4 regions of the Nonomuraea composti genome follow, and region 1 is predicted to be linked to each of the others. Evidence: riboswitches for the same ligand, from Rfam matches in the RefSeq annotation. Region 1 holds a riboswitch; each other region holds the start of a gene.
What was found. A riboswitch is a leader RNA that binds a small molecule or an ion and turns the genes downstream of it on or off. The one in region 1 is predicted to bind cyclic di-AMP.
Positions count from the first base shown of each region.

Region 1 (7,012 bases):
ACCTGCCGCCGCGCGTCGTCGAGGCCGATGCCGAAGCTCTCCAGCGCCTGGGCGGCCACCGCCTCACCCTCCCGGAGCATGCCCAGCAGGAGGTGCTCGGTGCCGATGTGGTGATGGTGGAGCGCCCTGGCCTCTTCCTGGGACAGGACGATCACGCGCCGCGCCCGGTCGGTGAACCTCTCGAACAACTCGCCGCTCCTCTACTAAGCAGTCGGTCAGGACGGTGAATGCGTCCCATCCTTCCGTATGCCGGCGAGCGGGCGGCAATTCGCGATCATGGCGGGCGAAGGCGGCGCGCGGCATCCGTACGGACCCTCATCGGTAATCCGCCATCCGGTCAGCCCGGTTACCGGACGTGTCCTCGTGCGGCGGGAGTGACGGCATTGTGCGGGGATGCCGGCGGAACCGGCATTGTGCGAGGGATGCTCATACTTGCCGCTTATGCCCGGCTCATCCGAGCAAGAGGCGGGTTATGCGGGACCCCGCCCTATGCGTTCCGGCTACGGTTTTCCGGCAACCGCGTCAGGAGATACCTGACATGAATGTCACAGCGAGTGAAGACGGCTCCGCGGGTTTTTTCTCATGGCCCGTTCCATGGACGCGTCCGGCGAACGGCTCGGTGCGACGGACCACAACCTCCGCGCGAACCTCAAAGCCCGCCGCACAAGCCAATGCGGAGCGGCCACCGCCAGTTCGTACGCCCGGTTCTCTCACACAGTGAGACGCCTGAACGTACGTTGAATGAGGCATGGCCGCCCCACACGGCATTTGCGCCCGCCGCCCCCACATATGCCGCCACCGCCGGTGAAACGGCACCGTGGAGGGGCCGGACAACGCCTGCACCCAAAACGCCCGCATATGGGCGCCTCAGGAGATCAACTTCCGGGACGCTCCACATTCGGGCGCGCCGCGGAAACGATCATGCGCTTATGGCGGCCGCCGGGGTCCGAGGCGAGCATCATAAGCGCATGGTCGAGAGCCGGCCCCTTAGTGGGCGGCTTCGTACTTCTCCACGACGGTGGAGGCGATGCGGCCGCGCTCGCTGACCGGCAGGCCGTGAGCCTTGGCCCACTGCCGGATCTCGGAGCTCTTCTCGCGGCTCATCGCACGGTTGCCGCCCCGGCCCCGCCGGCGCGGTGATACGGCGCCCGCCCTGCGCGCGTGCTGCACGAAAGGCGTGAGAGCGTCCCGCAGCTTCTTCGCGTTAAGGTCGCTGAGGTCAATCTCATAGGTGGAGCCGTCAATAGCGAAGCTGACCGTCTCATTGGCCTCGCCCCCATCGAGGTCATCGATGAGAATCTCCTGGATCTGCTTGGCCATGTACGCAATCCTTTCGCGGAGCATTGTTTCATTCGCCTGCCCAAACATATACCCGGAAAGGCGTTGAGACAATTCAGCGCTACGGGGATTCGGCTGACTGACCGATCAGTTCTGGCTCTCGGGCTGATCCTCGCGGTTTCGCCGGCCCCCCAGGGCCTCGGACCGGACCAACTTCACTACGCCAAAGATGAAGGCGCCGCCCACCACGACCGGGGGGATGAGCGCTGACAATACGTCTGTAAGGGCTTCCATTCGTCCTCGCCTCCACGGCTTGCGGGGTTTCGGGGGCGCATTAAGCGCTGGGAGCGTGTCCACGAGGAGCGCGGCCCCGCTCATGGCACCCAGGCGGCAACCGCCCGTACCTGACCATAGCGTCACACAGATGCCCTGCGTGTCCCAGGGGCGCCGACATCCGGCAACCCGGACGCCCCATAGCCTAATGCCAGTCTCTCCAGGCTCCTTACCGGATCAACCGAAAATTTTGCGAAAAGGCGTAGCCCCAGGTACGCGCACCTCAGGGAAGATCTTTTACCACCCGCGTTCCCGCCGCCCGGTCGTGCGGGCCGCGCTCCAGCGGCTTGTCCATCAGGATGAGCAGCCCCACCCCGAACAGCAGCATTCCCGCGAGCAGATTGACGACGGGAATGCCCATGAGCATCACCGGGGCGGGATAGACCAGCGTCCGCTTGAGCAGAACCCGGCGCGGCAGGCCCTCCGGCGCCAGCCGAATCCTCATGATCGCCTTACCGAACGTGCGCCCCCGCCGGGAAAGCGCCCACCAGTCGTAGCCCGCATAAGCCGCCCCCGCGCCCAGCCACGCGAAGACCCCCGGCAGCCGGCCGCCGAAGACGTCGGCCATCCCGACAGTCCGGAAGACGGCCCACAGCGCGATGAACAGAATGTAATAGAAGACCCCGAAGACGAGCGCCTCAATCAGCCGGGCACCGAGGCGTTCCCACCATTCGGCAGGCAGCACGTCCGTCCGCGGCGCCGTCCCGGCCATAACTCCCACCTCGCGTCGTCGGGGGCTCGGGTCGCTAACTAATTCTGGTACAGGTCCACGCACAAAACATAGGGGCCGGCGAGGCCGGCCCCTATGTCGTGTCCGCGAGAGACTACTTGATCTTCACCACCACGGTCTTCGCGACCTTGTCGGCGAACGTCTGCTGCAGCGGCTTGTCCCACAGCTGCGAGGCGCCGTTCACGGCCACCACGGCCCACGCCAGCAGGCTGGAGATGAAGCCCAGCGGGACGGCGTTGAGTATCCACCCGCCCCACGTGACCGCGGCCCGCTTCAGCGCCGCGTCCGTGGGCAGGCCGCCGGGCGGCACCGGCTGGCCCACCTGCACGACCTTGATGCCCATCACCATCTTGCCGACGGTCTGGCCCTTGGCCTTCAGCAGGAAGAAGTCGAAGGCCACCCACAGCGCTGTCACGACGATCGACGAGATGATCGACGCCACCGTCACCGTGAGGAACCCGCTGCTGCTTCCGTCCAGGGTCGAGTAGCTGGCCACGGCGAACAGGCCGATGACCAGGCCGATGACGAGGTTCAGGATGAACAGGATGACGAAGTCGATGATCCTCGCCACCAGGCGCTGCCACCACTCCGCCAGCGGCGCCGGCGCCCCCGGAGGCTGCACGCCGACCGGCTGGCCGTACTGCTGGCCGTAACCGGGCTGCGCGTAGCCGCCCTGCCCGTACTGCTGCGGCTGCTGGCCGTAGCCCTGCTGCTGACCGTATTGGTCGTAACCCTGCTGCTGGCCGTAGCCAGGCTGGGCGTAACCGGGCTGGGACTGCTGCTGCTGACCGTAGCCCTGCTGACCGTAACCCTGCTGGTCGTAGCCGGGCTGCTGGCCATAGCCCTGCTGCTGCTGACCGTACGCGGCCTGCTGGCCGTACTGGCCCTGCTGGCCGTAGTCGGGCTGCGACTGGGGCTGCTGGCCATAGGCGGCCTGCTGGCCGTAGTCCGGCTGCGATTGCGGCTGCTGGCCGTACTGAGCCTGCTGGCCGTAGTCCGGCTGGGACTGCGGCTGCTGGCCGTACTGAGCCTGCTGGCCGTAGCCGGGCTGCGACTGGGGCTGCTGGCCGTAACCCTGCTGCTGCCCGTACTGGGGCTGCTGGCCCGACTGCGGCTGCTGGCCGTAACCGGACTGCTGGCCGTACTGCTGCTGGCCATAGTCCGGCTGGGACTGCTGCTGCTGACCGTAGCCCTGCTGGCCGTAGCCGGGCTGGGACTGCTGCTGCTGGCCATAGCCCTGCTGCTGCCCGTACTGGGGCTGCTGGCCCGACTGCGGCTGCTGGCCGTAACCGGACTGCTGGCCGTAGCCCTGCTGACCGTAGTCAGGCTGGGACTGCTGCTGCTGACCGTAGCCCTGCTGGCCGTACTGCTGCTGCTGGTCGTAACCGTGCTGCTGGCCGTACTGGGGCTGCTGGCCGTAGCCCTGCTGACCGTAGCCTTGCTGCTGTCCGTACGGGGGTTGTTGCTGACCGTAGCCCTGCTGCTGGCCATACTGGGGCTGCTGGCCGTAGGCGTCGTCCGCCCGGTAGCCGACCACAGTCACGTCCGGGTCGGGCTCGCCGGGGTGGCGGCCCTGGTTGTGCTGCCCGTAAGGGGTGCCGGGCGGGGGATTCTCGCCGGAATCGTCCTGTGGATACGGCGGCTGTCCGGTGCTCACCGTGTCACCTCGCTTCGAGTGCGCATGTGGCACGTGTCAGGACACATGCCTGTGCTGCCCAACGTATCGACATAGGTATCAACAATCACCTTTCCAAGTGGTCAAGGTCCGCGTCACCCGATGTCAGATGGAGCAGCATCCGGGTGTTGCCCAGGGTGTTCGGTTTGACGTGTTCCAGGTCCAGGAACTCAGCCACGCCCTCGTCGTACGAGGCCAGGAGTTCGGCGTACACCTCGGGTGAGACCGGCGTGCCCTGAATCGGGCGAAAGCCGTGCCTCGCGAAGAAGTCGACCTCAAAAGTCAGACAGAATACACGTCGCAGACCCAGATCCTTCGCGTGCTGTATCAGCGCCGAGACGATCCGATGGCCGACGCCCATGCCGCGGCACGCCGGATCCACGGCCACGGTGCGGACCTCCGCGAGGTCCTCCCACAGCACGTGGAGCGCGCCACAGCCGACAACCTGCCCGCCCCGCTCGGCCACCCAGAACTCCTGCACGTCCTCGTACAGGGTCACGGTGGCTTTCTCCAGGAGCCGCGGACCCGCGCCCGCGTAGGTGTCGACCAGCCGCCTGATCGCCCGGACGTCGGGCGTGCGGGCACGCCGGACCACCACCGCGGTCTCGGGCCCGGTTTCGGACGTCGCCAGCTCGGCCACCTGCTCCATGGCTCTCCAGAGTACAGATGTCATTACGGCTCAGCCTTAACTCCCACGTCTCCGCCCATCCTGTTACATCCGGTGGCCATATGAGCACGCTCTCCACATCCGGCAGAAGGGGCATCGAACGTGACATAAACCCCGTTCTGCCCGGCCGGGCACGAGATCACCTTGTGACCCTTCGGTTGTGAAACCTCTATGAACTCGGCAGTTCCGGTTGAGCACGAACTCGGAGTGCATTAGTGTCCAGCGACGATGTTCCCCGCGTGTCGCGCGCGCGGGACACGCCAAATCCCCGCGAGGGGAGCCGGGGACCCACCGGCGGCGACCCCCATCGCCGTCACCCGGGGTGAATCCGAGTCCGTTCGGTAGGGCTGCTCCGGCCCGAACCCGTCAGCTAACCCGGTAGGCGTCGAGGAAGGGAGCTTGGTTGGTGAAGGGCACGCGCAACGGCGGGCACAGGACGGCGGGCAGGCACGCCCGCCCCCAGGAGAGGGCCGGGCTGTCACGGCGCCTCGGCGGTGTGGTGAGTATCACAGTGGCCGCGCTCCTGATCGCCCTTCCCGTCGGCCCGGCGTCCGCCGACCCCAAGCCCTCGCTGCAAGACCTGGCCAAGCAGGTCGAGAAGATGCACAACGAGATCGAGACGCTGACCGAGGAGTACAACGGCCAGCGGGAGAAGCTCAAGACCGCCAAGAAGGCCGCCGACGCCGCCCAGAAGACGCTGGCGACCAGCGAGGCCGATCTCGACGCCAAGCGCGCGGAAGTCGCGATGCTGGCCCAGAACGCCTACATGACCGGCGGCCTCAACCGCCTGCTGGCCTTCGCCGGCTCCGGCGACCCCGACTCCTTCCTCGACCGCGCCGCCACCATGGACGTGCTGGAGCAGCAGCAGGGCGCCGAGGTCAACCAGGTCACCCAGGCCAGGGAGGCCGCCGAGCGCGCCAGGGCCGGAGCCAAGGCGCGCATCGACGAGGTCCAGAAGATCGTCAGCGAGCTCGACACCAAGCGCGACAAGATCACCAAGCTGGTGACCAAGGTCGAGAGCAACCTGTTCAAGCGGGCGCTCGGCGAGGCCGGCCGGCCCGGCACCCGGGCACAGCGCGTCAACCTGCCGATCGTCGGCAGCGGCAAGGCCGCCCAGGCCGCCCGGTGGGCGCTCACGCAGCAGCTCAAGCCGTACGTGTGGGGCGCCGAGGGCCCCGGCTCCTACGACTGCTCCGGCCTCGTCATGGCGGCCTACCAGAAGGTCGGCATCTCCCTGCCGCACTACACCGGCAGCCAGTGGACGGCGGGCAGGCACATCTCCCGCGAGGAGCTGCGCCCCGGCGACCTGGTCTTCTTCTACAGCGACCTGCACCACGTGGGCATCTACCTCGGCGGCGGCATGATGGTGCACGCCCCGCAGACCGGTGACGTGGTACGGATCGCCTCGATCGCCAACAGGCCGTTCGCCGGCGCGGTCCGCATCGCCGACTGACCGGGAAAGCGCCTCGCATCGCCGGCTGATCGGAAACGCGGTATCGCGTCTCCGGGTGATCGGGAATCGCGCGGTACGCCTCGCCGGCTGAATCGGTATCCCTTCAGCCGGCCCCTCCCCCGTACCGCTCGCCGCTAGATCAACTGGCGGCGGGCCGCCCAAGCCACGGCCTCTATGGCCGTGGCCACGCCGATACGGTCACAGATCCCACGTAGTCTCCTGCGCACTGTGCGCCCGCTGATATCCAGCCGTCTGCCCACTCGGTCTACCGTGACCCCCTTGGCCAGCTCCGCCAGCAACGCAAGGTCCGCATGGCTCAGCTCAACGCCTTCAGTGAGCACGTCCATCGGGAGCCCTCCCCCCCAACAGCTGAACTTGGGCCTCTTGACCGGCCCGAAGTCGCTCCTCGCAGACGGTAAACGCATCCTGGAAAGGTCGTCAAGCATAACAATCTACGCCCTTGACGAGCGCTATTGACATGATCCGATATATGTGACGTACTCGCGATATGTCGGCACCGATCACCTCGCGATGAGCGATCTCGTGGAGCCTTCCGGCGCTCCGAATCCCGAGGTTTGGAGCGCGGCCGACGTCCTGGGTTTTGATCCGTTCGATCGGGAGTTTCTGCGTGATCCTTACTCCCGCCATCGCGAGATGAGCGCGCGCGGCGCCTTCTTCCGTACGCGCGCGGGGCTGCTCGTCGCCACCTCTCACGAGCTCTGCGCGGCCCCTGCTGCGCGACCCGCGCTTCGGCCGCGGCCCAGCCGGGCGGAACGGCGGAGGCGCAGGTCAGCCCGCCGCGTCGTTCCTCTGGCTGGACCCGCCCGACCACACGAGACTGCGCGCCCTGGTGAGCAGGGCGTTCACGCCCCTCAT
Region 1 covers NZ_JAATEP010000046.1:30,991-38,002, reverse strand. Annotated here, with positions in the region: gene HCN51_RS43250 (Clp protease N-terminal domain-containing protein) at 1-188, opposite strand, end outside; gene HCN51_RS43245 (histone-like nucleoid-structuring protein Lsr2) at 988-1,320, opposite strand; gene HCN51_RS43240 (RDD family protein) at 1,835-2,323, opposite strand; gene HCN51_RS62645 (RDD family protein) at 2,436-3,998, opposite strand; gene HCN51_RS43230 (amino-acid N-acetyltransferase) at 4,084-4,665, opposite strand; cyclic di-AMP (ydaO/yuaA leader) riboswitch at 4,932-5,083, shown strand; gene HCN51_RS43225 (C40 family peptidase) at 5,183-6,136, shown strand; gene HCN51_RS43220 (LuxR C-terminal-related transcriptional regulator) at 6,271-6,483, opposite strand; gene HCN51_RS43215 (cytochrome P450) at 6,987-7,012, shown strand, end outside.

Region 2 (7,012 bases), on a different contig from region 1:
GCGGGCGGGAGGGCCGCCGGCGGGCAGCGGGGCGTACGGGTCCAGGGGGCTCATGTCGTAGGCGGCGCGGGAGCGGTGGTTGTTGCGGGCCACCTGGTGGTCGCGGAGGCGTTGTACCGCGTCGATGCCCTGGTCGAGGTAGAACTGCAGCCAGCGGTACTGGCTGTCGAGGTACTTCTCGTGGCCGCGTGAGGGGTGCTGGAGGAGGTACACGCAGACCACGACGGCGTGCCACTTGTACATGTCGGGGTCGAGCTGTTCCTCGGCGAGGATCGTGTTGTAGTAGTCGGCGCACTCGCCGAGCGGCCCCGCCGGCGCGCCGCAGTCGCAATGAGCAGCCATGGCGGGTCACCCTAGCGACGTGGTGGTGCGGACGTCCAAGGCATTTCGGGCGCTCCCCAGCCGGGGTCGAAGCCTTCCGCGCGCTCGTAAGCTGTGATCGATGCGTGTGCGACCGATCTCCCGTGAGGCTCTCGTCGAGGAGCTGGCCGAGCTGGTCTCCGCCCGTCCCGCAAGTGCGTGGGTGCGGGTGGCGGTGGACGGGGCGCCGCCCGCGCGGCCGGGTGCGCTGGCGGACGCGCTGGTCGCGCCCCTGCGGTTGCGGGGCCGGCCCGTGGTGCGGGTGTCGGCGGGCGACTTCCTGCGACCCGCCTCGCTGCGGCTGGAGTACGGCAGGACCGATCCCGACGCCTTCTACGACGACTGGCTCGACGTCAAGGCGTTGCGCAGGGAGGTGCTGGATCCGCTGGAGCCGGGCGGGTCGGGGCGGGTGCTGCCGGCGTTGTGGGACAGCGGGATCGACCGGGCGTACCGGATGCCGTACACCGAATTGGCGCCTGGCGGGGTTGTGCTCGTGGACGGGGCGCTGCTGCTGGGGCGGGGGCTGGCGTTCGACGTGAGCGTGCACGTGTGGCTGTCGCCGGGGGCGCTGGAACGGGGGACGCCCGAGGGTGAGCGGTGGACATTGCCCGCCTACGGGCGGTACGAGCGGGAGGCGCGGCCCCAGGAGGTGGCCGACGTCGTGGTGCGGGCCGACCATCCGGACCGGCCGGCCGTCCTGCTCCGCTGACCATCGGGAACGAGTGGTCAGCCGGGCGCGGGCGGCGCAGACTGAAGCGATGATGCCCAGCCACTGGTACAACATCGTCCCCGACCTCCCCGCCCCGCCTCCTCCGCCGCTGCATCCGGCCACACGGCGGCCGGTGGGGCCCGACGACCTGGCGCCGCTGTTCCCCATGGAGCTCATCGGGCAGGAGGTCAGCGGCGAGCGGTACGTCCCGATCCCCGAGGAGGTGCTGGACGTCTACCGGCTGTGGCGGCCGACGCCGCTGATCCGGGCCCGCCGGCTGGAGCGGTCGCTGGGCACCCCGGCCAGGATCTACTACAAGTACGAGGGCGGCTCCCCCGCCGGCTCGCACAAGCCGAACACGGCGGTGCCGCAGGCGTACTACAACGCGCGCGAGGGCGTGCGGCTGCTGACGACCGAGACGGGCGCGGGCCAGTGGGGTTCGGCGCTGGCGTTCGCGTGCGCGCAGTTCGGCCTGGAGTGCCGGATCTGGATGGTACGGGCCTCCTACGATCAAAAGCCCTACCGTCACGCCCTCATGCGCGTGTACGGCGCGACGGTGCACGCGAGCCCGTCACCGGTGACGAGCGCGGGCGGCAAGGTGCTGGCGGCGGATCCCGGCTCGCCCGGCAGCCTGGGCATCGCGATCAGCGAGGCGGTGGAGGTGGCGGCGGCGACGTCCGACGCCAGGTACGCGCTCGGCTCGGTGCTCAACCACGTGCTGCTGCACCAGACGGTGATCGGCGAGGAGGCGCTGGCCCAGCTCCCGGAGCCGCCCGACGTGGTCATCGGCTGCACCGGTGGCGGCTCGAACTTCGCCGGCCTGGCCTTCCCGTTCCTGCGGGAGAAGCTGGCGGGGCGCTCGCGGACGGTGTTCCGTGCGGTGGAGCCGGCGGCCTGCCCGTCGTTCACGGGCGGCACGTACGCCTACGACTTCGGTGACACGGCCGGGTTCACGCCGCTGCTCAAGATGCACACGCTGGGGCACTCGTTCGTGCCGGACCCGATCCACGCGGGCGGCCTGCGCTATCACGGCATGTCGCCGCTGCTGTCGCACATGTACGAGCTGGGCCTGTTCGAGGCGGTCACCCGCAGCCAGAACGAGTGTTTCGAGGCCGGTGTCCGCTTCGCCAGGACGGAGGGCATCCTGCCGGCGCCGGAGCCGACGCACGCGCTGGCGGAGACGATCGCCGAGGCGCTGCGCTGCAAGGAGAGCGGCGAGGAGAAGGTGATCCTGACCGCGTTGTGCGGTCATGGTCATTTCGACCTGGGTGCTTACGAGCGGTATCTGGCGGGTGAGCTGGAGGACTACACGCTGCCTCGGGAGCGCATTCAGCAGGCGCTCTCCGAGTTGCCGTCCTGAGTGCGAGGGTGGCCGCTCGCGGGCGGGCGGCCACCCGACGGCGTCATCGTGCTGTGGGGCGCTTGCCGTGGTTGGCCTTCTTCTTCTTGCGTGCCTTGCCCTTGCGTGCGCGCCTGGCCATGAGCTCGCCTCCGGTGTGCCTGCGGCTGATCGGTGAGCCCTCACCGTCTCCCGCCGCGCTGACCAGCGCAAGCGTTCCGCCGTAACTAACATTCCCCAACAATTCCGTGTCATAATTTGGTGGAATCTGTTGGAAGGAGCGGGCGTGCTCGCACAGCAGCGTCAGCAGGCGATTCTCGAACGCGTGCGCAGCAACGGCGGCGTCCGGGTGGCCGATCTCGTCCGCGAGCTCGGCGTCTCCGACATGACCATCCGCCGCGACCTCGAGGTGCTGGCCGAGCGCGGGCTGCTGGAGAAGGTGCACGGCGGCGCGACCGCGCTCGGCCCGGGCTCCACGGAGGAGCCGGGCTTCACCGCCAAGTCCGCCCGCCAGCAGCCGGAGAAGGAGGCCATCGCGCGGCACGCGGCCACGCTCGTCCGCCCCGGCACGGCCGTGGCGCTGTCGGCGGGCACCACCACGTGGGCGCTGGCCCGTCACCTGATCGGCGTGCCCGAGCTGACCGTGATCACCAATTCGATCCCGGTCGCCGACGTCTTCCACCGCAACCCGCGCGCCGACCGCACGGTCGTGCTGACCGGCGGCGTACGCACGCCGTCCGACGCCCTGGTGGGCCCGGTCGCCGTGGCCGCGATCCGCCGCCTGCACGTGGACACGCTCTTCCTGGGCGTGCACGGCATGAGCGTGCGCGCCGGGTTCACCACGCCCAACCTGCTGGAGTCCGAGACCGACAGGGAGCTGGTGGCGGCCGCGACCCGGCTGGTCGTCCCGGCCGACCACACGAAGTGGAACACCGTCGGCATCAGCACCATCGCCGAGCTGAGCGAGGCCGACGTGGTCATCAGCGACGCGGGGCTGCCGCAGGACGCACGCACCGAGCTGGCCGAACGGGCCGGCGAACTGATCATCGCGGAGGCCTCCTCTTGAAGCGCACCATCACCCATCTGGCCGACGGCCGGGAGCTGATCTACTTCGACCGGTGTGACGACGCCGACCGGAGCGCGATCGACCGGCGGGCCCTGGAGCCGCGCCCGGTGGCCTCGGAGCTGCGTTACGACCCGCTGACGGAGGAGTGGATCGCGATCGCCGGGCACCGGCAGACGCGTACGTTCCTGCCGACCGGCGGCACGGCCGAGTGCCCGCTGTGCCCGTCGTCGGAGACGCGCTCGTCGGAGATCCCGTCCTATGACTACGACGTGGTGGTGTTCGAGAACCGTTTCCCGTCCTTCTCCACCAATTTCGGCACTTATGAGGATCCGGGCGGGCTGAGCGAGGTGCGTCCGGCGGCGGGCAGGTGCGAGGTGGTGTGCTTCACCTCCGACCACGACTCCTCCTTCTCCAAGCTGTCCGACTCCCAGGTGGAGCTGGTCATGGAGGCGTGGGCCGACCGCACGGCGGAGCTGTCCCAGATCGAGGGCGTGGAGCAGGTGTTCTGCTTCGAGAACCGGGGGGCGGAGATCGGCATCACGCTCGCGCATCCGCACGGGCAGATCTACGCCTACCCGTACGTCACGCCCAGGACGAAGCTGCAGCTCGGCGCCGCGCGGCGGTACACGAAGGGGAACCTGTTCGCCGACGTGCTGGCCGCCGAGCGGGAGGCCGGGGTGCGGGTGGTGGCCGCCAACGAGCTGTGGACGGCGTTCGTGCCGGCCGCCGCGCGCTGGCCGTTCGAGGTGCACGTGTATCCGCACCGGCAGGTGCCGGACCTGGCGGCGCTGACGGAGGCGGAGCGGGCGGCGTTCGCGCCGCTCTACACCTCGGTGCTGCGGGCGTTCGACGGGTTGTTCGGCGTGGTGATGCCGTACATCGCGGCCTGGCACCAGGCGCCGGTGCGGGTCGACAGGGAGCTGGGCTACCTGCATCTGGAGCTGTTCAGCATCAGGCGGGCGGCGAACAAGCTCAAGTACCTGGCGGGCTCGGAGTCGGCAATGGGGGCGTTCGTGAACGACGTGCTGCCGGAGGAGGCGGCGCGGCTGATTCGATCACAGATAGATCACTAATAGATTTCTACTTAAGGTCGCATGACTCGTGATCTACCACTAATATCCCCATATGCACCGGCCGTAACGGCCGTAGCACGCCTAATCCCGGGCGCCTCGCCCGGGAGCCGGGGACCCAAACCGCACCTGGGGTGAATCCGCTACGGCGGTAGGGAATCGCACCTCCCTTGCCCGAACCCGTCAGCTAACCCGGCCGGCAGAGGGAGAGGAACATCCACGTGGCGGCTTCGTCCCCCGCGATTCTTGCCATCGGACTCATCACCGCCACCGCCGTCGCCTTCTCGGCGGCCCCCGCCTCGGCGGCGCCCAAACCGACCGAAGCCGAGCTGCGCGCCCAGCTCAAGCAGCTCAACAGCAAGGTCGACAAGCTCATCGAGAAGTACAACCTCAAGCGCGTCGAGCTGGCCAAGGCCGAGGACGCCGCCAAGGCCGCCGCGGCCAGGGCCGCCGCCGCCGAGCGGACGCTGGCCGAGGCGGAGCAGCGCGTCGCCGACATCGCCCGCCTGCGCTACCAGAACGGCGACCCCTCCGCGCTGCCCGGCTTCCTGCTCCCCACGGACGCCGACACCGCCGCCCTGCTCGAACAGCTCACCGCCGAGCAGCAGGCCCTCGTCGCCACCGTCGCCAAGGCCCGCGACGACAAGAAGAAGGCCAGCGAGGAGGCCGCCGCGCTCACGGACAAGATCAAGGCGGACGCCGCCGAGGTCGACAAGCAGCGCGACGAGGCCGAGGACGTCATCGACGACATCAAGGACAAGCTGGAGGACCTCGTCCCCTTCGGCACGGGCCGCAACTCCGACGGCTCCTGGGCCCCCGAGCTGCCCTCGGGCCCCGACAACATCACCTCCCGCACGCGGCTGATGAAGGCCCAGGTGGAGAAGAACTTCGCGCTGCCGTTCGCGGTCGGCTGCTTCCGCTCGGGCTCCAGCGGCGAGCACCCGCTCGGGCGGGCCTGCGACTTCATGATGAGCTCGGGCGGCTCGATGCCGACCGCCGCCAACCAGGCGCTCGGCGACCGCATCGCCGCCTGGGCGCTGCAGAACAAGGACAAGCTGGGCGTCAAGTACGTGATCTGGAAGCAGCGCATCAACCAGGGCTCGGGCTGGCGGGCGATGTCCGACCGGGGCAGCATCACCGAGAACCACTACGACCACGTGCACATCTCGATGAACTAGCCCCCGGCCCGAACGATCCGCACCTCCGGGTGACGCGGCGACGGCTCGTCCAGCACGGGCCGTCGCTGCGCTTTGAGGTGCAGGTCGAGGAAGGCCGCCACGTACGTGCGGGTCAGCTCGGCCGCGCGCGGCCCGGTCAGGGCGCCGTACGCGGGCGTGAGGCCGAGCGCGCCGGCCAGCAGCGGCCCGTCGGTGAACGCCTGGTGGTCCGCCCCTTTCACCACGATCCACCGCTTCCACCCGGCCAGCAGATCCCAGTCGCGCTCCCACGACGGGTCCCGGCCGCCGGGGACGTGCTCCGGCCCGCCGAGGAACAGGAACGGCCTGGTGAAACCGCGCTTCGGGATCCTCGCGTACGTGCTGCCGTCCATGTCGATCCCGGCGCGGATCCGCGCGTCCTTCACCATGGCCGCCACCGCGGCGGCCCCGCCGATCGACTGGCCGGCCATCGCGATCCTGGAGCGGTCGATCACCTTCGAGCCGGCCCACGCCGACGGCAACCGGTCGAGCACGAACGAGACGTCCGCCGCCCGCCCGGCGGCGACGACCGCGCCGAACCCGGGGTCCGCGTCGCTGTCGCAGGCCAGGCACTCGGCGATGGTGCCGTCTTCCAGGGTCGTGGCGTAGCTCTCGTACGGGTGGTCGATCCCGGCCACGACGTACCCCCGGCTGGCCAGGTCCTCCGCCAGGGACGTGAGGGCGCTGACCGGCTTGGTGAACCCGGGCGAGAGCACCACCAGGGGAAGCTTCCGCCCGGCGGGCTCGGCGTCCACCACGGCGTTCGTCCGCGTCCTGCTCAGCGTGTCGTACGGCGCGCTCGCGATCCTGCCGCCTCTCATGAGCAGCTCGGACTCCTCGGCCGTCATGTACGCCGCCCGCCGCCCGTCCTTGCGCCCCGTCGGGTACCAGAGGGTCACCTTCAGCTGTCTGACCTTGGCGTCGAGGTTCCAGGGATCGGGACGGGAGGCGTCCTTCAGGTGCAGGACGGTGGTGCCGACGGGGTGCGGGCCGGTGGGCGCGGGCAGGGTGGCGGGGCCGGACGGCGGGGGTGACACGGCGGCGGCCCTGGGCGGGGCGGGCGCCGTACAGGAGGAGGCGGCGAGGACGGCCAGGCCGGCGAGCGCCACCGCGATCGGTCTCATGGGGCGATCGGTTCCTCTCACTTGCGCAGCAGGGTCAGGGCCCGCCGCAGCGCGGGGTCGCGCCCGGCGGCGGCGTCTCGCGAGGTCAGGGGCACGTAGTGGTCGGGCGGCACGCCGATCCTGTCGACCACCTCGCGGGCGGGGCCGA
Region 2 covers NZ_JAATEP010000086.1:12,311-19,322, reverse strand. Annotated here, with positions in the region: gene HCN51_RS54170 (DUF5946 family protein) at 1-342, opposite strand, end outside; gene HCN51_RS54165 (nucleoside/nucleotide kinase family protein) at 443-1,069, shown strand; gene HCN51_RS54160 (TrpB-like pyridoxal phosphate-dependent enzyme) at 951-2,429, shown strand; gene HCN51_RS63245 (50S ribosomal protein bL37) at 2,473-2,550, opposite strand; gene HCN51_RS54155 (DeoR/GlpR family DNA-binding transcription regulator) at 2,695-3,474, shown strand; gene galT (galactose-1-phosphate uridylyltransferase) at 3,471-4,547, shown strand; cyclic di-AMP (ydaO/yuaA leader) riboswitch at 4,616-4,760, shown strand; gene HCN51_RS54145 (coiled-coil domain-containing protein) at 4,766-5,722, shown strand; gene HCN51_RS54140 (alpha/beta hydrolase family protein) at 5,719-6,864, opposite strand; gene HCN51_RS54135 (S41 family peptidase) at 6,882-7,012, opposite strand, start outside.
Region 2: it holds a riboswitch for cyclic di-AMP, as region 1 does, so the genes downstream of both, HCN51_RS54145 (coiled-coil domain-containing protein) here and HCN51_RS43225 (C40 family peptidase) in region 1, are expected to answer to the same signal.

Region 3 (7,012 bases), on a different contig from region 1:
GGTGGTGCTGGCCGACGGCAAGTTCAAGGTCACCCTGCTGCAGTTCTCCTCCTGTGACCAGGTCGGCGGCCAGAAGGTGGAGCGCGGCGGCAGGCTCGGCTGGGTCTCCCCCACGTACCTGTCGAAGCAGGCCACGAACGTGGTGGTGTCCCCGGCGGCGAAGTCGCTGCTGACGGTCATCGTGCCGGGGACGGACTCGCCCAAGGTGTCGTGCTCCGGCGGGAAGGTCACCGTGGACGGCGTGTCCTTCTCCGCCGGGCTCATCTGAGGTCAGCCGCAGTCGCGGCCGGCGCGCAGCAGGCCGTAGGTGACCGCCTGCTCCAGGGCCTGCCAGGAGGCGTCGATGATGTTCTCGGCGACGCCGACCGTGGCCCACTCGGTGCTCTCGTCGCTGGAGGTGATGAGGACGCGGGTGATGGCGTCGCTGCCGTGCGTGCCCTCGAGTATGCGGACCTTGAAGTCGACCAGCTCCAGCCTGGCCAGCTCGGGGTAGAGCTTCTCCAGCGCCATGCGGACGGCCTTGTCGAGGGCGTTGACGGGGCCGTTGCCCTCGCCGGTGGCCACGATGCGCTCGCCCTTGGCGTGCAGCTTGACGGTGGCCTCGCTGACCAGCTCGCCGCCCTTGGTGCGCTCGACGATCACCCGCCACGACTCGACCTCGAAGTGGCGCCGGCGCTCGCCGTGCACGGTGTCGCGCAGCAGCAGCTCGAACGAGGCGTCGGCGGCCTCGAAGGTGAAGCCGCGGGACTCCAGGTCCTTGACCCGCTCGACCAGCGCCTTGGTGTGCTCGGGGGTCAGCTCGTAGCCCAGCTCGCGGCCCTTGAGCTCCACGGAGGCGCGGCCGGCCATGTCGGAGACGAGCATGCGCATGTCGTTGCCCACCTGGGCGGGGTCGATGTGCTGGTAGAGGTTGGGGTCGACCTTGATGGCGCTGGCGTGCAGGCCGGCCTTGTGGGCGAAGGCGGAGGTGCCGACGTAGGGGGCGTGCGAGTTGGGGGTGACGTTGGTGACCTCGGTGATCGCGTGGGCGATGCGGGTCATCTCGGCCAGCGACTCCTGGGGCACGAGGTCGAAGCCGCGCTTGAGCTGAAGGTTCGCGACGACGGTGAAGAGGTTGGCGTTGCCGGAGCGCTCGCCGTAGCCGTTGGCGCAGCCCTGGACGTGCGTGGCGCCCGCCTTGACGGCCGCCAGCGTGTTGGCGACGGCGCAGCCGGTGTCGTCGTGGCAGTGGATGCCGACGCGGGCGCTGGTGCGCACGGCGTCCTGGACGATCTCGGCGAGCTCGTCGGGGAGCATGCCGCCGTTGGTGTCGCAGAGGGCGATGACGTCGGCGCCCGCCTCGGCGGCGGTCCTGATCACCTCCAGCGCGTAGGCTGGGTTGGACTTGTAGCCGTCGAAGAAGTGCTCGGCGTCGAGGAAGACCCGCTGTCCCTCCGCACGAAGGTGAGAGACCGTGTCGCGGATCATCGCGAGGTTCTCCTGGAGAGTCGTGCGGAGGGCCAGCTCCACGTGCCGGTCGTGACTCTTGGCGACAAGGGTCACGACCGGCGCGCCGGATTCGCGCAAGGCGGCCACCAGGGGGTCGTCGGCGGCCTTCACACCTGCCCGGCGGGTCGCGCCGAACGCGGCTAGTTGCGCGTGCTTCAGGTCGAGCTCTGTTCGAGCGCGCCTGAAGAACTCTGTGTCCTTGGGGTTGGCGCCCGGCCAGCCCCCTTCGATGAAGCCGACGCCCAGGCCGTCCAGGTGCCGCGCGACGGCGAGCTTGTCGGCGACGGTGAGGTTGAGGCCCTCTTGCTGTGCGCCGTCACGCAGCGTCGTGTCGTATACGTGGAAGCGGTCGTCGGCCATGAGTCTCTCTTCTCCGCGGAGGTCCGTAGGTGTCCGTGTGTTCGGAAGACAAGGTGCGTGTTCGGGAAAACAAAAAGACCCCTCACGGACGTGAGAGGTCTGCGCGCTGGCGGTGTCCCTGTGTCAGCCAGCGCGCCTGCCGATAATGAGCAGACCGTAGAACATGGTGCCGTCCAGTCTGCCATATGTATTCACCATCCGGCACGCGGGTCTCAGCACGTGGGACACCGCCGCTCGTCACACCTGGACGCCGACGCCTCCGGTGATCAGGCGCTCCAGCGCCGCCGGGTCGAACGCCTCGTCGCCCAGCATCTGGCCGTCGAGCACCACGGTCGGCGTGCCCTGCAGCGGGATCTTGGCCGTCTCGGTCAGGTGCGCCTGCGCGTACGTCTGCGAGGTGACGCACGCGTCGACCGACGCGCCCGCCTTGCGCGCCGCCCTGGTCAGCTCCTCGACGGTGAACCCGGAGGCCACGCCGTGCGGCGCGGGCTGCATGGCGTACACCTCGTCCCTGAACGCCAGCCAGCTCCCCTCCGGCACGCAGCGGGCGGCCGCGGCGGCGCGGATGGAATTGGAGCGCATCGGCTCGTCGCGGAAGATCGTCACGGTGTGGAAGACGACCTTGACCTTGCCCTCCTGCGCGAGCTTCCTGATCGTCGCGTCCACCTTGGAGTGCATGTCCTTGCAGACGGGACAGTCGAAGTCCTCGTACACGTCGAGCACGGGAGCCTCGCTCCCCAGGTCGGCCAGGATCATCGAGCCGTCCGCCTGCCGGGTGAGCGTCACCTCGCCGGACGACGACACGCCCGGTGGAGAGAACGCCAGCACCCCGAGTACGGCGATCGCCACGCACGCCAGCGCGACCGCCAACAACCGCTTCTTCATCAGCCCACTCTCACCTCATTGATCGCGCAGACCCTACCCGAAACGGGAACGAGGGCCGCATCGCGGCATACGGGTCACGGGTGAGAAGGGTGGGCCCTCAGGAAGGGAGGGCCCATCCGGCGTAGGTCAGCCGATCTTGTGGATCCAGTTGTGGGTGTCGGGGCGGGCGCCGTACTGGATGCCGACCAGCTCCTCGCGCACCCGCATCGTCACCGGGCCCGGCGTGCCGTCGGCGACGGTCCACGAGCGGTCGGCGCCCTTGACCGTGCCGACCGGCGTCACCACGGCCGCCGTGCCGCACGCGAACACCTCGGTGAGGTCGCCGGACGCGCTGGCCTCCTGCCACTCGTCGACGGTGATGAGCCGCTCCTCGGTCTCCAGGCCCAGGTCGCCGGCCAGCTCCAGGATCGACTCGCGGGTGATGCCGGGCAGCAGCGTGCCGGTGAGCGCGGGGGTGACGAGCTTGTCGCCGAAGACGAAGAACAGGTTCATCCCGCCCATCTCCTCGACGTAGCGGTGCTCGTGGGCGTCCAGCCACACCACCTGGTCGCAGCCGTTCTCCACGGCCTGCCGCTGCGCGACGAACGCCGCGGCGTAGTTGCCGCCGCACTTGGCGAAGCCGGTGCCGCCGGGGGCGGCACGCGTGTACTCGGTGGACAGCCAGACCGAGACGGGCTTGATGCCGCCGGTGAAGTACGAGGCCGCCGGCGAGGCGATGACCATGTACTTGTACGTCTTCGACGGGTAGTTGACCCCGAGCCCCGCCTGCGTGGCGATCATGAAGGGGCGCAGGTAGAGGCTGTGCCCCTCGGTGGTGGGCACCCACTCCTTGTCGTGCTCGACGAGCAGCTCCAGCGACTCGACGAACGTCTCCTCCGGCAGCTCCGGCATGGCCATGCGGGCGGCCGAGCGGTTGAAGCGGGCGGCGTTGGCGTAGGGGCGGAAGGTGACGATCGAGCCGCTGATCTGCCGGTAGGCCTTCAGGCCCTCGAACAGCTCCTGCGCGTAGTGGAAGACCGAGGTGGCGGGGTCGAGCGAGAGCGGCCCGTACGGCATGAGCCGGGCGTCGTGCCAGCCCTGGCCGTCGGTGTAGTCGATCGAGATCATGTGATCGGTGAACGTCTGCCCGAATCCCGGGTTCGCCAGTACCTGCTCCCGCTCGGCCGCGGTGCGAGCGTGGTCGGATAGCTGCACGTCGAAGCTGAGCTTCTGAGCGATGGTCATGACGTCGGTCCTTCTCTCTACGGTCTACCGAAATCTACCGGAATCCGGTCACCCCTCCGGGAGGCTGTCACACCCGTCGGGGCTGTCCGTACTTCCTATTGTCTCGCTATATGGGATGGCAAGCGGCTGATGGGGTGGTCAGCCCGGATTGCCGCCGTGGTCCGGGTACACGAAAACGCGCCCGGCAGTCCTCCTCGGACCGCCAGGCGCGTACGTACGGGGCTAGGCGGTCCTAGCCGGATACTCGCGCGGTGATGTCGTCACCGATCTGCTGGGTACTACGGCCCGCGCCGCGCTCGGCGATGTCGGCGGCGACCGCCCGCTCGACCCGGGCCGCCTCGTCGTGCAGGCCGAGGTGGTCGAGGAGCATGGAGACCGACAGGATGGTGGCGGTGGGGTCGGCCTTGCCCTGGCCGGCGATGTCGGGGGCGCTGCCGTGCACCGGCTCGAACATGCTGGGCGCCGCGCCCTCAGGGTTGATGTTGCCGCTGGCCGCCAGGCCGATGCCGCCGGCGATGGCCGCGCCGAGGTCGGTGATGATGTCGCCGAACAGGTTGTCGGTGACGACCACGTCGAAGCGCTCGGGCTGGGTCACGAAGAACATCGAGGCCGCGTCGATGTGGCAGTAGTCGGTGCTGACCTCGGGGTACTCCTCGGCCACGCGGTTGACCGTGCGCTGCCACAGGTCGCCGGCGAAGGTGAGCACGTTCGTCTTGTGGACGAGTGTCAGCTTCCTGCGCGGGCGCGCCTTGGCCTTCTCGAACGCGTAACGCACCACGCGCTCGACGCCGTGGGCGGTGTTGAGCGACTCCTGCGTGGCGATCTCGTGCGGCGTGCCGCGGCGCATGACGCCGCCGGTGCCGGCGTAGAGGCCCTCGGTGCCCTCACGCACGACGACCATGTCGATGTTCTCGGTCGGCGTGCCGGCCAGCGGCGTGGCGACGCCGGGGAACAGCTTGACCGGCCGCAGGTTGACGTAGTGGTCGAAGGCGAAGCGCAGGCGCAGCAGCAGGTCGCGCTCGAGGATGCCGGGCGGCACGCTGGGGTCGCCGATCGCGCCGAGCAGGATCGCGTCGTAGCCGCGCAGCTCGTCGAGCACCGCGTCGGGCAGCGTCTCGCCGGTACGGTGATAGCGTGCGGCGCCCAGGTCGTAGTGGGTGGGCTCGATCTTCGTGCCTACTGCCTCAAGGACCTTGAGCCCTTCGGCGACGACCTCGGTGCCGATGCCATCCCCAGGGATGACGGCCAGGCGGATGTTACGCGACTCCATGACGGCAACCATACCGGCTCGTCTCGTCTGACGAACACACCATCTCAGTGGTCGGACGTCCGGTTTGAGGGGTTTGCGACCTTTTGGCCGTTTCGTTAGAGTCCGTCGGGCCTAATCCACGCAGCCGCTGCGTGGAGCCGGGGACCCACCTTCCCCCCAGGGGCGAATCGGCGCGCCGCGCCGTAGGGCTGTCTTCCAGGCCCGAGCCCGTCAGCTAACCCGGTCGGCCGCATGGAAGGACAGTCCCCTGTCTCGCATCGGCATCACCCTGGCGGCGGCAGCCTCCGCCGGGCTCATCCTGACCAACACCCCCTCCGCACAGGCCGCCACAGGATCACCCACCGGGTCCGCCATCGACGCGGACGCCACCACCCTCACCGGCGCCGAGATCCGGCGCATCACCCTGGCCCAGGCGCCCAGGCCCGCCTGGAAGGTCGCCCTCGAGTTCGCGATGGACAAGCGCGGCATCCCGTACGTCTGGGGCGGGACCAGCGACCGGGGCTACGACTGCTCGGGGCTCATGCTCCGGGCGTACGAGAAGGCGGGGATCGAGCTGCCCCGCACCGCCCGCGAACAGTACGGGGCGTTCGACAGGAAGATCGACTGGGACCGGCTCAAGCCCGGTGACCTGGTGTTCTTCAGCGGCCTGGGCCACGTCGGGATGATCTCGAAGCCCGGCTACATGGTGCACGCGCCGCACTCGGGCGACGTCGTGAAGGAGGAGAAGCTGTCGAGCTGGCGCAGGCAGGCGTTCGTCGGCGCGGTGCGGCCGGACCCGAAGGGGGTGCGCCAGTGGGCGGAGCTGCGCGAACAGCGCCGTGAGCCGGTGCCCGCCTCACTGACCGCCACGCTCTGAGCCGAAGCGCGGGCGGCCCCGCCTTCCCCCCGCGGGGCCGCCCGCCCGCCTCAGACGGCCGGCACGATCGGCGCGGCCAGCCGCTCCACGAAGCACGGGTTGGGGTAGTCGTCGGTGAAGTCCACCGGCTCGCCCAGGTAGTCACCGCGGATCTCGACGTGCACCGGATCGAAGATCCTCGGGCAGGCCACGCCGGGGCGGAACCGGATCCGGTCGAGGTCGCCGCCGAGCTCTTCCAGCCGGTCGCACGCGGCTCCCGGCTCGGGGTGGACCCCGCCGTCGGGGCCGCAGGTGAGGAACCACTGCGCGGTGCTGCCACCGTGGTAGGTGGTGATGCGCAGGTAGGACTCCTGCGCCTGGGCCGGAGCGGCGATCAGCGCCGCCGCGGCCAGGGCGGGCAGGGCGACGGTGGCGGCACGCCGGATCATGCTCAGCGAAGCGGAAGCAGACGCACGCATGGGGGGACCTCCTCTTGAACGGATACGTAGAGTGAAGTTATCAATACTCTCCGTATCTACAAGGGGAGGTCTTCGTCACCCCGTCGAGCGCACCGCCAAGAGGCTCTAGTGGTTCGGATGCTGGGGGGCGCCGCCGTTGTCGCGCCGGTCCAGCGCGGTCTGCAGGGCCTCGGCGGCCTCGTCCTGCTGCTCTTCCGTACGGTTCCAGGCATACATGTCGTACATGTCACTCAGCTCATTTCGCGGACGCGTTCCAGTGGGAAGCCGGATCCCGGTCGCGAACCCGACCGGGCCTGATCTCGCGGTCCGGGTCACGGACCGGGCGGATGGGACTTACTGGCCGACGCAACACCGCTCGCCGCGGCGGGTCGTCGACCTGCCCTAACAGGCCCCGCCGCGGCAGGCAATGAGTACGAGCACCTGGCGCATTAGCAGCCACAGTACCCGAGGATCTGCTCGGAAGTCCTAGTA
Region 3 covers NZ_JAATEP010000007.1:46,805-53,816, forward strand. Annotated here, with positions in the region: gene HCN51_RS12040 (heparinase II/III domain-containing protein) at 1-268, shown strand, start outside; gene cimA (citramalate synthase) at 271-1,848, opposite strand; gene HCN51_RS12050 (DsbA family protein) at 2,086-2,733, opposite strand; gene HCN51_RS12055 (branched-chain amino acid aminotransferase) at 2,860-3,957, opposite strand; gene HCN51_RS12060 (3-isopropylmalate dehydrogenase) at 4,190-5,227, opposite strand; cyclic di-AMP (ydaO/yuaA leader) riboswitch at 5,326-5,471, shown strand; gene HCN51_RS12065 (C40 family peptidase) at 5,679-6,083, shown strand; gene HCN51_RS12070 (SSI family serine proteinase inhibitor) at 6,134-6,541, opposite strand.
Region 3: it holds a riboswitch for cyclic di-AMP, as region 1 does, so the genes downstream of both, HCN51_RS12065 (C40 family peptidase) here and HCN51_RS43225 (C40 family peptidase) in region 1, are expected to answer to the same signal.

Region 4 (7,012 bases), on a different contig from region 1:
AGCGCACGGAAACGCCGGGAACGGCCGGATCATCCGATCGTGAGGCTGCGCGCGCACAGGAGCCGCGCAGGTCAGCCGCGCAGGTCAGTCGCGCAGGTCAGTCGCGCAGGTCAGTCGCGCAGGTCAGTCGCGCAGGTCAGTCGCGCAGGTCAGTCGTTCGCCTCGGGCGCTCGCCTCAGGCGCTCACATCGGCCGCTCGCCTCTAACCGCGCACGACCCGGTAACGCAGATGGGTCACCGACGCGCTCCCCGCGACCGGCGTACCCTCCTGGACCAGCTCGGCCCGCTCCCCGCCGAACAGCGGCGTCCCCCCGCCCAGCAGCACAGGCACGAGGTGCAGCCACAACTCGTCGAGCAGGCCCGCCCTGAGCGCCTGCCGGGCGACGTCGGCGCCCAGCACCAGGACGTCCTTGCCGCCGGCCGCCTCCCGGGCGCGCCGGAACGCGGCCTCCAGGCCGTCGAAGGCGAACGTGCCGCCGTTGTCGCCGACGAGATCCTGCCGGGTGCGGTGGGTGACGACGAAGCCGGGGACGCCGGGCCACGGCGTGCCTCCCCACGGGCGCAGGCCGAGGTCGAACGTGCGCCGCCCGATGACCGTGGCCCCGACCGCCGCGTCGACCTGCCGGCGGACCTCCAGGTCGGCCTCGCCGCCCGGGCCCTGGCCGCCCATCCACTCGTGCAGCCGCTCGCCGCCGTCGCCCATGGGCTCCTCCGCCCGCACGTTCGGGCCCGCCGTGAAACCGTCCAGGGAGACCGACACGTCCAGCACTACCTTGCTCATCACGAGCCTCCTTCGCTCCGGGTCACCTTCACGAGAAGGTCGGAGCCGCCCGCGCCGCTTCGACACGTTCGGCGGGAGAAATCCAGAAAAGGCCGCCGGCCGGTAGCATCCGCGCGTGGATCGCATCACCTCGGCCATCCCGGAGGCCGGCCCCGCCGACACCGCCGCCCTGCGCGAGATCGACCCCGACGAGCTGGCCCGTTACGTCCTCGACCCCAGGAACCCGTGGTGGCGGCGCCGGCGGTGTGCGGAGGCGCTGTTCAGGCGCGTCCCCGAGGCGCGGGTGCCCGAGTTGCTGGAGCGCATCCGGGATCCGCGCGAGTCCACCGACGTGCGCCTCGCGCTGCTCGCCGTGCTCGGGCACCGGGAGGAGCTGCTGCCGTGGCTGCTGCACGACGACCAGCGCAACAACACCTCGTTCAGGTGGCGGGGGGCGATCCTGAAGGCGCGCGGCGAGGCGGGCGACCTCACGGCGGCGGCCGAGCTGTCGACGCTGGCGTTCGACCAGTGGCACCGCAACAAGGCGAAGGGCAGGGCCGGGCTGGACGCGCTGGTGGAGCGGCACGGCGTGGCAGCGGTCGACCGCCTGCTCGGCGACCGGCCGGAGGACCGGGCGTTCCGGGTGCTCATGCGGCACCGCGCCGGCGAGGACATCACGCCGGCGCTGGCCGACCCCGACGTCGGCGTCGCCTACGAGGCTTACTCGCTGACGTGGGACGACGAGGCGTTGAGGGCGTTCGCCCGGGACGCGCCGACCGTGGAGGGGGCGCTGTGGGCGGCGCTCGGCCTGTACGACGTCACCGACGACCTCGACGAGATCCGGGCCATCGACGAGGCACTGGGCCGGCCGCGCGTCGAGGTGCAGGGCCTGGACGCGGAGATCCGCGCCGCGATCGTGCACCGGTACGTCCCCGAGTGCGAGGTGCGCACCGACCCGCGCTGGCGGATGGAGGCCCTAATCACCGAGCCGCCCCCGCCCACGGACGTGGAAGGGCAGCTCCGGCGGGCGTCGGACGCGCTCGCGCGGGCGGGCCAGTCCCCGGAGCCGCCCGTGCACTGCGGGGAGGACTACGGGCAGGGCACCGGAACGTACCACGTGATCAGGTGCGCGGGCGGCACGGTCCTGGTCAGCATGCTCGGGCGGTTCGTCACCGGCTCGGACGAGGCCACGCAGGTGCGGGCCCCGCTCGAAGCGGCCGGGTTCCGGTGGATCGACGACGACCTCGGCGCGATCACCGTGGACGGGTTGTGCGTGTACTGGTTCGGCACCCGCGACCCGATCAACGTGCGCGCCCTGCTGTTCTACTGGCAGGACTGAGGCCGGGGGCCGGGGGCGCCGGCCCCGCTGCCGGCCAGGAGCCGGGGCCCAGGGGCGTCAGGCGCGCCGGCCCAGGGCGCGCAGCTCGTCCGGGCTCAGCGCGGAGACGTTCTGGTCGATCGGCGAGTCGGTGTACTGGTGGATCGTCCAGGACTTCCAGTCGGCGGGCGGCGTCACGGCGCCCTTGGCCCGCCCGTAGTGGGCGACCCAGAGCGGGTATTCGGCCAGGCCCTTGCCGTAGGTGTCGGCGAAGTTCCAGCCGCTGTAGAACATCGGGGCGATCCCGGTACGGGCCTTGACGTGCGACAGCCACGCCTTGGCCCAGGCGTTGACCTGGTCGACGGAGCGGCCGTCGGTCGTCTCCAGGTCCAGGACGAGCAGGTCGCCGGGCTTGGCGGGCTGGGCGTTCACCACGGCGAGGAAGTGGTCGGCCTCGGCGATGGGGTCGTTGCCGGGGTGGCCGAAGTGGTAGGCCCCGCGGACGATCCCCTTGTCGCCCAGCTCGCGCCAGTGCCGGGCGAACGACGCGTCGCGGAAGGCGGTGCCCTCGGTGGCCTTGACGATGCCGAACTGGGCGGAGCTGGCGCTCCAGTCGTAGAGCGGCTCGTAGTTGGAGATGTCCAGGCCGTAGGAGAGCGCGTGCCCGGCGTGCTGGTGGGTGGCGGCGTGGCCTACGACAGCGCCGGCGACAGGGCCGGCACCGGGGCCGGCGGGGGAGGCCAGGGCCGTGCCGGTCACGCCGGTCAGCGCGACGGCGCCCGCCAGGATCGCGCCGCCGACGGCCAGGCCGAAGCGCTCGGAGAGCTGGTTCTTGAGGGTTGCGGCAAGCTGGGGCTTGGGCATGAGGTGATGACTCCTTGCTTCCATGCCGCCTACCGGGTTAGCTGACGGGTTCGGGCTTGGAAGTGCCCTACGGGCGCGGCGTGGGCCTGGCGTCCGATTCACCCCGGAAATGGTGGGTCCCCGGCTCCGCTGTGGCGCGGATTCGGCGGCCGGGCGTCGTTCTCGGAGCGGCGCCTGCGAGAGCGGTGCCTGCGAGAGCGGTGGCTACGAGAGCGGTGCCCGGTCGACAGAGGGCGACGGCTCGACGCGGAGCGTCAGCACGTGCCCTACAGAAGGTACATATCACCCCAAATAAGGTGCAAATACGGCAAAGGAGACCCGTGCCGTGCACAGGTCTCCATCGCCGCCCCGGCCGGGGATCCGCGGCCGGGTAGATTTTTCCGCCCTACCCCCGATCGGCCTCAGTGGTGGGCGGTGACGCGGCGCCGGCTGAGAGCCAGGCCGAGGGCGATCATGACGATGCCCAGCCCCAGGTGCAGCCAGTTGTCGGCGTTGTTGAGCGGGACGAAGTTGGCCGGGCTGTCATGGCCGACGAGCAGCCCGTAGATCCACAGCAGCAGGTAGATGACCCCGCCGCCGACGAGGAAGTTGCGCGCCCCGCTCCACGTACGGGCGAGCAGGACACCCGCGATGCCGAACAGCAGGTGCACGATGTTGTGCAGGATCGAGACCTGGAAGACGCCGAGCAGGTGCGCGTCGGAGTGGTGACCCGCGAACTGCAGGTCGTCGTACCCGGTCGTGATGCCGGGGATGAAGCCGAGCACGCCGACCAGCAGGAACAGCACGCCGACGACGAGCGCGGCGAGCTGCACGGGAGAGCGGGCGGCGGAAGTACGCGGGGTGTCCATCGGACCTCCCTTGATAGAAGGAACCCTCCTCCTACCCCCAGGCACGAAGTCAGGCGTCCGCCCGCCCCTCCTGGTACAGGTCACGGACGGAGGCGAGCTCCCGCACGGGCACGCGCAGCACGATCCGCTCGCCGTCGATGCCGCCGACCTGCTCCCACGTCACGTACCGGGTGTCGCGGTGCAGCACGCCGAGCAGCGCCCTGATCAGCCACGGGCCCTTGATGGCGGGGCCGCGCTCGTAGCCGAACAGCCGGCCGGTGTGCCGGGCGACCACGATCAGCCCGGCGACGCGGAAGGCGTTCTGGACCTGCTGCAGCAGCGGCCCGTCCTGGATCAGCCGCACGTCGGCGACCTGCCCGACGAGCTCGCCGGCGCTGTCGACGACGGGACGGGCGATGAGCTCACTCATTCTCATGCCGGGCTCCGGGGATGGGCTCGATGAGGCGGCTGCGGACCCACCGTTCGAGGGCGGGCCGCTCCAGCTCGCCGCCGACGTGCACGGCGCTGGAGATGTGGCTGACGTTCGCCATGGGGATGCGCGGCGGCGCCTGCTCGCCGCCGGCGCCGAACAGGCGGGCGGCGCCAGCCATGAGCCGGCCCAGCACGCCGCCGACGCGAGGGCCGAGCGCCAGCGGCCCCATCAGGATGGCGGTCACGTACGGGCGGCCCTCGTCGTCGAAGGCCAGCTCCAGATCGTCCACCTTGCACACGAGCCGGCCGTCGTGGTCGTGCACCACCTGCCGGTCCAGCAGGTGGAGCTGCGCGTGCAGCACGCGGGCACGCCCCGCGTGGCCATTCATTGCCCCGCCTTCGTGGCCAGCATGAGCGGGATCGCCGCGATCGACACCACGACAAGAAGGATCATGAATATCGTCCCCAGCGAGTTGGAGAGCCTGCCGTTCACCTTGTCCTGCATGTAGTCCCGGTCGTTGGCGATCATCAGCACCGGCAGGTACGTCAGCGGCAGCGCCGCCGCCGAGAACACCAGCGAGTACTCGGTCACCATGATCGGGTCGATGGTCGTCAGGATGAGGGCCGTCGCCACGATCATCACCACGAGGATGGTGGCGTGGAACCGCGCCGCCTCGCGCGGCCGGACGAACTTGCCCCACTGCCAGCCGAAATACTGGCTCAGGCAGTAGCCCGACGACAGCGCCACCTCCAGCGTCGCCCCGAACGTGGCCGCGAACACGCCGAGGATCACCAGCGCCAGCCCGATCTGGCCGACGCCCAGCGCGACCGGCAGCACCATCTGGTCCAGCGAGTCCACCTGCACGTGCACCGGCAGGAACACGGTGGCCGCGCACGCGGCGATGGCCAGCGACAGCAGCCCGCCGAGCGGGAAGCCGATGAACACGTTCGCCCGCGAGACCGACAGGTCGGAGCGCGTCCACTTCTCCTCGACGCCGCCGGAGGAGAAGAAGAACACCTCGTACGGCGTCATGGCCCCGCCCAGCAGCGCGATCGCGTAGTAGAAGTACGTCGGCACGGCCTCGCCCTCGGGCGGCGCCGGCCGGGCGGCCTGCTGCCAGAGCTGCCCCCAGTCGGGCCCGAGCTGCCACAGCGCGACGACGAACACCACCAGCGCCAGCCCGCCGAGCCCGAAGACCCGCTCGATGGTCTCGAACTTGACCCGCCACATGACCAGCCACGCCACGAACGCCACGCCCGGCACCCACAGCAGGTAGTTCACGCCGGTGGCCAGCTCCAGGGCCAGCGCCGCGCCGCCGATCTCGGCGGCCACGGTCAGGCCCAGGATGAAGAACGACGCCCCGAGGTTGGCCAGGCCGGCCTTGGGGCCGAGGCGCTCGCGTACCAGGTCGAACACCGCGCGGCCCGAGACCGCCGCGATGCGCCCGGACATCTCGGCGAACACGCAGATGCCCAGCACGCCCAGCACCACCACCCACGCCAGCGACATGCCGAACCGGGAGCCGACCAGCGCGTTGGCGACCAGGTCGCCGATGTCCACGAACCCGCCGATCGCGGTCAGGATGCCCAGCGTGATGCCCAGGAACTTCTTCATTCGTGCTCTTCCTGGAAGCCCCGCAACGTCTCGCCCAGCCCGGCCAGCCGCCGCACCGCGGCCGCCGGGTCCGCCACCCGGTCGCGCCGCACCTCCACGAGCAGCCCGGAGATCTCCTTCTCGGCCCGCTCGGTGACCTCCAGCAGCCGCTCGCCCAGCTTCTCCGCCCGCTCGGACGGCGGCTGCACGCCGCCGAACTGGTCGTTGACGCTCTGCACCTGCCCGGCGGCGTTCGTCAGCACGACTTTCAGGTACGGCCGGGTCAGCCGCTCGCCGCCGCCCACGGCGAGCCGTACCGCCTCGACCGTCGAGCCGACCGTCTCGGCGGAGGCGGCGGCCTTCAGCTCGTAGTCGCGGTCGTTCCACGCCGGGCTCGAACACCCCGCCACCCCGACGGCCAGCACGAGGGCCACCCAGCCCGCTCTCATGACTGCCGCCTCAGCAGCACGTACCCGAGCACGACCAGCAGCGCCAGGAACTGCCCCCACGCCATCAGCAGGACGAGCCCTTCATCCATCACGAGCGTGAACTGCCCTGATAGATCCACATCAGTCCTGCCCTTGTAAGTGAACATCCGTTGCCCTACAGTCGTAGCGCTACAGCTGTTCACTGATGGAGGACCTTCATGCACACCCAGGTGATGGACGCGACGTTCGACGAGATGAGCGCCGCCACCGACCGCCTGCTCCAGGCCGAGATCACCGAGCTGACCGCACGCGAGCAGGCCCTGCTCAACCTCACCGCCGACGTCTGCCGGCAGACCCTCGGCCTGCCCTTCGCCCGGCACGTGCTGGCGGCGCTGGACAGCGGCGTCTCCGCCGACGACCTGCGCGAGCTGCTCCGCTTCGTCGCCTACGACAGCGGCTACCCGGCCGCCCAGTCGGCGCTGGCCCGCCTGGTCGAGCTGGAGCGCGAGCACGACCTGCCCCGCCCCACCGGCCAGACGCACGAGGTGAACGCGAGCGGCTCCGGCAGCCCGCTGCCGGAGCGCATGCGGCAGGAGGTGGCCGCCCTCGACGCCCCCTTCGCCCGCTACATGGACCTGCAGTCACGCATGCGCGCCGGCATGCGTCTGCTGTCGGTACGGGAGCGCGCCTTCATCACGATGACCGTCGACGTGCTCTACCAGACCCTTGAGGAGAGCTTCCGCGCCCACGTCGGCCGGGCCCTGGGCGCCGGCGCCACCCCGGAGGATC
Region 4 covers NZ_JAATEP010000033.1:103,803-110,814, forward strand. Annotated here, with positions in the region: gene HCN51_RS36960 (dihydrofolate reductase family protein) at 203-781, opposite strand; gene HCN51_RS36965 (hypothetical protein) at 897-2,099, shown strand; gene HCN51_RS36970 (glycoside hydrolase family 25 protein) at 2,157-2,942, opposite strand; cyclic di-AMP (ydaO/yuaA leader) riboswitch at 2,954-3,100, opposite strand; gene HCN51_RS36975 (DUF4383 domain-containing protein) at 3,344-3,790, opposite strand; gene HCN51_RS36980 (hypothetical protein) at 3,840-4,205, opposite strand; gene HCN51_RS36985 (hypothetical protein) at 4,192-4,590, opposite strand; gene HCN51_RS36990 (NRAMP family divalent metal transporter) at 4,587-5,816, opposite strand; gene HCN51_RS36995 (hypothetical protein) at 5,813-6,244, opposite strand; gene HCN51_RS37000 (hypothetical protein) at 6,241-6,390, opposite strand; gene HCN51_RS37005 (carboxymuconolactone decarboxylase family protein) at 6,442-7,012, shown strand, end outside.
Region 4: it holds a riboswitch for cyclic di-AMP, as region 1 does, so the genes downstream of both, HCN51_RS36970 (glycoside hydrolase family 25 protein) here and HCN51_RS43225 (C40 family peptidase) in region 1, are expected to answer to the same signal.